DNA from 2 places in the Chryseobacterium sp. MIQD13 genome. Region 1 is predicted to be linked to the other one. Evidence: riboswitches for the same ligand, from Rfam matches in the RefSeq annotation. Region 1 holds a riboswitch; the other holds the start of a gene.
What was found. A riboswitch is a leader RNA that binds a small molecule or an ion and turns the genes downstream of it on or off. The one in region 1 is predicted to bind cobalamin.
Positions count from the first base shown of each region.

Region 2: linked by a shared signal. The riboswitch ahead of metE (5-methyltetrahydropteroyltriglutamate--homocysteine S-methyltransferase) and the one ahead of ACQWU4_RS08260 (TonB-dependent receptor plug domain-containing protein) in region 1 are both predicted to bind cobalamin.

Region 1 covers NZ_JBNWAF010000002.1:242,581-245,773, reverse strand. Annotated here, with positions in the region: gene ACQWU4_RS08270 (cytochrome-c peroxidase) at 1-443, shown strand, start outside; gene ACQWU4_RS08265 (transporter) at 440-1,399, shown strand; cobalamin riboswitch at 1,579-1,763, shown strand; gene ACQWU4_RS08260 (TonB-dependent receptor plug domain-containing protein) at 1,873-3,193, shown strand, end outside.
Region 2 covers NZ_JBNWAF010000001.1:593,833-597,025, forward strand. Annotated here, with positions in the region: gene ACQWU4_RS02870 (DUF2306 domain-containing protein) at 1-626, shown strand, start outside; gene ACQWU4_RS02875 (hypothetical protein) at 853-1,407, shown strand; cobalamin riboswitch at 1,542-1,727, shown strand; gene ACQWU4_RS02880 (hypothetical protein) at 1,752-1,886, opposite strand; gene metE (5-methyltetrahydropteroyltriglutamate--homocysteine S-methyltransferase) at 1,911-3,193, shown strand, end outside.

The DNA.
Region 1 (3,193 bases):
GGCAGGGAAGAGAAATTCTTACTTCTGAAGAAAATCAGGGAAAGAGTTTATTTCAGCAGAAATGTGCTTCCTGCCACAGCGGAGAATTATTTACTGATGAAAGCTTCAGAAATACCGGAATGTATTACAATACGCAATTCAAAGATGCAGGACGTTACCGTGTAACGCTTGATCAGAATGACTGGATGAAATTCCGCGTTCCGAGCCTTAGAAACATAGAATATACTGCTCCCTATATGCACGACGGAAGATTTTACACGCTGGAAGCTGTTCTTAATTTCTATTCGGATAATGTAGAGGATAATCCCAACCTTGATCCGCAGCTTAAACAGAACGGACATATAGGAATTGCAATGAATGCTCAGGAAAAGCAGTTTATCATTGCCTTTTTGAAAACCTTGTCTGATAAAAGCTTTATTTCCAATCCAAAATTTGCAGAATGAACATTACTATAAACTTTAAAAGAATAATTTTTATAATCAGTCTGGCTTTCTCATTTGTTTGTCAGGCTGCAATAATTAACGACAGTATTGATATTTCTGATGATATTAACAGAAATATCCTTGATGACTGTGATGCCTGTGGCTGTGCGGCAGGAAACGGCTCCTCCGGTTTTGAATCTTTGCTGAATCCGCAATTTATCGGGATTAAGTATTTTGCCCAGCATTATAGAGCAAAAGAAAACCTTTTTGTAAAAGATCTCACACAGGATCAGTATTTCAATACCATGCAGATTTGGGGAAAAATCCCTTTGACTGAAAAACTGAGTGTATATGCCAGTCTGCCTTTTCATTTTCACGAAAAGAAAACCATGCAGGGAGATATCAACATCAATGGTATCGGAGATTTAAATCTGATGGGAATCTACAGGATCATTAATTCCAAAGATAATTTTCATCAGCTTAATGGTGGTCTGGGGATAAAAGTTCCTTTGGGGAAATTTGATGAAAAAGGAATTTCCGGGGTCAATCCAAGTTTTCAGCTCGGAACGGGCAGTTGGGATTATCAGGCAGTTTTAAACTATAAATTTCAGAAGAATAAGCTGGCTTTACTGATCAATACAGATTATACAGTGAAAACAGAAAATAAAAAGCATTACCATTTTGGAAACCAATGGAATTATGCGGCAACAGGATTTTATCAGATTACAGGAAATGAAAAAGCCATTTTATCTGCGAAGGCAGGACTTCAAGGCGAAGTGTATGACAAAAACAGGCAGTTTAATGAAGCACTACCCAATACAGCAGGAAGTGCTTTATACGGGAAGCTGGGTTTTGAAGCTTCCTATAAAAAATTTAGTCTCGGTGGTGAAGTGATGCTTCCTGCGTATTCCAATCTGGCGGGAGGAGATATTGAAGCGAAATCTAGATTCAGTATTTTTCTGAATTTTGGGATTTGATGAGGAATGATGGTTTCGAGAGCCTCAGCCACCAAAAGTGGTTGATTCAATCTTAAACATACTATTATTCTATCCTTAATGATGGGTTCTGAAACTGGTGGCTGAGGCTCCCGAAGCCGCCGGTTTTTATTGCTGAAAATTAAATTATTATGTCTTGTATTGCATCTGTCAATAATTTTCTATCTTTGCCGCAATCTGGTGCGCTGTAAAAAGCACTTAAAAGGGAATCCGGTGAAAATCCGGAACAGACCCGCTGCTGTAAGCTCCACATCAAAGTTTTTGAAGATTATATCCACTGTTTTTTAATGGGAAGGATTTCAAAAACGGAGTAAGTCAGAAGACCTGCCGGAGGATAAACGTTTGATGCTTTCGTGGAATAAAGCTTAGGACAACAATGATTCTGTGCAGTGACAGCTGTGCTTTGTCGTTGCTATCTTATATCCATTAGCGTCTGCATTATTCCAAATGAGCTAATGGTCAGAAAACTTACTGTTTCACGGTTTCAAAAAGGGGTTATCACATTATTTGTGGCAGCATCTCAAATTTTGTTTTCGCAATCCGGAGATACGATCCGGGAGAAAACAATTCTTCCCATCCGGATTTATAAAAAAGATTTTAAAGAAATTCTTCCGGCTCAGATACTTTCCGGTGAGCAGCTTGAAAGGCTGAACAGCCAGTCTGTGGCTGATGCTTTACGGTATTTTTCAGGAGTACAGATCAAAGATTATGGTGGAATGGGCGGACTGAAAACGGTGAATATCCGGAGTATGGGAAGCCAGCATGTTGGGGTTTTCTACGACGGTATTCAATTGGGGAATGTTCAGAACGGAATCGTGGATCTTGGAAAATTCTCCCTAGATGATATTGAGGCTGTTTCTTTATACAACGGCCAGAAAAGTGAGATCTTCCAGCCTGCAAAAGATTTCGGCTCTTCGGGATCTATTTATCTTCAGCCTAAAATACCTGTTTTTAAAGAAGATCAGAAAACGAACTTAACGGTTAAATTAAAATTAGGGTCGATAAGTTTATTCAATCCTTCATTCCGCCTGGAACAGAAGATCTCTGATAAAGTTTCGGCAAGTTTCAGTTCGGAGTTTGTACAAAGTGACGGATTGTATAAGTATAAATATGAGAAAAAGAATTCTGACGGATCTGTTGCGAATGATACGATTGCCAGAAGGTATGATTCCTATATCCGTGCTAAACGTTTTGAAACCAGTTTTAACGGAACCATAAATGAAGGAAGCTGGAGTGTACGCGGATACGGCTATATTTCAGACCGAGGAATTCCTACTGCTGTTGTTAATAATGATTTCGGACCGAAAGGCCAGCAAATGCTGGATGAAAATTATTTTGTTCAGGCCAGCTTCAGAAAAAAACTGTTTCCGAAATTTGAAACCCAGGTCAAAGCCAAATTTGGCTATGACTATACCAGATTTCTAGATACAGTTAATGTTGCGACAACGGTTTTGCCAATAGATAATTCTTACATACAGAGAGAACTTTATTTTTCCACATCAAATATTTATTCCATCAATAAGAACTGGGATGTAAGCGGGAGTTTTGACTTTCAGTACAATAATCTTGATGCTAGCCTGAGGGATTTTTCATATCCCACCCGCCATACCTCACTGCTTTCTTTTGCTACTACTTATCAATGGAACAGGTTTAAGTTTTTAGGGAGTATTTTGGGAACATTTGTTCATGAAAATGTAAAAATGAATGCCAAATCTCCGGACAAAACCGAATGGACACCTTCTGCTTTCCTGAATTACCAGCCGTCCGAATCCAAAG
Region 2 (3,193 bases), on a different contig from region 1:
TTGCAGTTTTAATTTTCAGCATTCTGATGCTGAAGACCATTTCCCAATATACAGGTTTTGATAAAAATGTAGGCTTCCTTATGTTTAAACAGAAAGTGGTCAGCAATCCCTACTGGATGGCATTTTTTTACATTCATATTTTTTCAATCATACTTTGCCTTCTGGCTGGGCTGACCCAATTTTCCAGTAGATTTTTAACTGAGAATAAGAAATTGCATCGGTTGATAGGAAGAGTTTATGTTTACAATATCCTCATCATTAATGTTCCGGCATGCTTTGTACTCGGATTATTTTCGAATGGCGGAATGCTCGGGATTACAGGATTTCTGCTGCAGGATATTATTTGGGCATACTTTACGCTTGCTGCAGTTCTTTTCATTAAAAAGGGAAAAGTTTCTGAACATAAAAAATATATGATCTTAAGTTATGCAGTTACAGTTACAGCCATTACTTTCAGGATCATTAAAAACCTGTTTTATCAGGAAAATCTTTATGATTATGAACTGTTTTATGGATTGAATGTCTGGGCTTCCCTGATCATTAATCTATCTGTAGCCTATTTCATCATCAGAAATCAAAAAGTATTACCGTTCAAAACTTACGTTCATCATAAAAATAACAAATGAGATGAACAATAAAAGTGCGTATGAAGCAATAAAGATCAATCCGTTCCAGATCGTTGCATGCTGAGATTTTGCTGTCCATCGGTTAAAAAAACGCATAACCAGGTAAGCTAAGCCCATAATTATCAGCAAAATAAAAGCAAGAAAAAGCAGTTCCATAGATATTAATTTATATCAAAACTATTACTTTAAAATTAAAAAACAATAACCTGGCAAATATTTATAAAAAATGATCATTCCTGAAAAGCTGAAAGCTATATTATCAAATTCATATATCCGGGTTTTAATGCTATTGATTCCTTTCTACTGTTTTGAAGGTTTCCTTTTAAAACCTTTCATCAGAGAACATTATCTGAAAACAGATTTGGATGCTTTTAAGATTGATTCGTGGAAATATATATTCATGATTACAGCCGTTATAGCCATTGTTATAATTATCCTTTCAAAAGCTAAAAAAATTTCCCAGATCATTATTGTCATTATACTTTCTACAATTTTAACTTTCAGTTTAAAATCATTAATATCCAATATATTATTGTTCATTAATTATCATACTGAGATCTCTCAGACAGTTCAGACTTATGAAATAATTAGCCACAAAAAAGCAATGGTTTTCTGGCTTAATGCAGGAAAAAATAACTCTATCTATGAAGATGGTGAAATACATCTAATTGATAAAAAAAGAAAAACAAAAGACTTAAAATCTATTTTTGAATATAAAACAGGTGATACCGTAAAAGTTAAGTTAAAAAAAGGGATTTTTAATGTAAATTATCTTAATTAGGCAGATATAAACTTTATTTAATCTAAGTTCAAAAATTTAATTTTTAACAATTAAAGCCTCCGCCTGTTTTTTCAGGCACTGCTTTTTGTAAACAAATATTCCCTACATTTGTTCTGAAAATAGTTCTTTAACATACTTCATCAAACAGAAGAGGTTTTACATAACGTAGATTAATAGGGAATCGTGTGAGAATCACGAGCTGTCGCGCAACTGTAAGTAACACACCAAAAGTTTTTATCCGTGAATATCCACTGCCAAAAGCGGGAAGGATGATAAAAGCCGTTACAAGTCAGGAGACCTGCCTATTCTGAATTGACAATGCTTTCGCGGTCTGAAGCTTCAGGTCATACAGATGATACTTTTTTGAACGTCCTTTTCGTTACAGGGAAAATTACGTCCTCATTGTATCCATTTATATCCTCAAAATTCTTTTCCGTCAGCATTGCGAAGCATTCTAAAAGAGCTTTTAAAATCATCATTGTTTAATTTAAAAGTTTAAGAACATGCAAACGCACATTCTTGGCAGCCCGCGTATTGGCCGCCACAGAGAACTCAAAAAAGCCTGCGAGCAGTATTGGTCAGGCAAAGCATCATTAAATGAACTTCTGGAAACCGGAAAAAACATCAGTCTGCAAAACTGGAAAATGCAGCAGGAAGCAGGAATCGATCTTATTCCCTGTAATGATTTTTCCTATTATGATCAGGTTTTGGATATGACTCTGACTGTAGGAGTTATTCCTGAACGTTACAAGGAAATTGCATCAAGATCATCCAATTCTGAGCTTGATTTGTATTTTGCAATGGCCAGAGGCTATCAGAAAGAAGATCTCGACATTACCGCTATGGAAATGACAAAATGGTTTGATACCAATTACCATTACATTGTCCCTGAATTTCAGAAAAACCAGCAGTTCAGATTGTTTTCAAAAAAAATCATCAGTGAATTCATCAGCGCAAAACAAGCTGGAATAAAAGCAAAACCTGTTATCATCGGCCCTTTGACTTACCTTTTACTGGGTAAAGAAAAGGAAGACGGTTTTGATAAACTGGAACTTATTGAAAATCTGCTTCCAGTATATATTGAAATTTTAAAAGAACTTGAAAATCATGGTGCCACATGGATTCAGTTTGATGAACCGTTTTTAGCTCTGGATCTTACCGAAAAAGCAAAAGAAATTTATCAATCGGTTTATACCGAAATCAGAAACCAATTCCCGGATCTTAAATTGATCATCGCAACTTATTTTGAAGGCTTAAAGGACAATCTTTCGTTAGCGGTTTCGCTTCCTGTAGATATTCTGCATATAGATCTTGTACGTTGTCCTGAACAATTGGATGAAGTCTTAAATACCATCCCTGAAACACTGAGCCTTTCATTAGGAATTGTAGACGGAAGAAATATCTGGAAAAATGATTTTGAAAAATCTTTGGGCTTCATAGAAAAAGCAGTGAATTCTATTGGTTCGGAAAGGGTTTTCATTGCTCCGTCATGTTCTCTCCTCCACTCGCCTTTCGATCTTGATCTGGAAACCAATGAGAATACATTATCTCCTGAAATCAAGCAATGGATGGCCTTTGCCAAACAAAAAGTATATGAAATTACTGCCTTAAAAAAGCTGGCTTCCGGAAATGCAGATTATCAGGCTTTACAGCAATATGCAGAAAATAAAAAAGCTCTTGATAACCGAAAAATCTCTGCATTGATTCACAATCAGGAAGTAAAAAACCGCGCAGATGTAACCACTGAAGATGATGCTCAAAGAAACAGCCCATTTAATATCAGAAA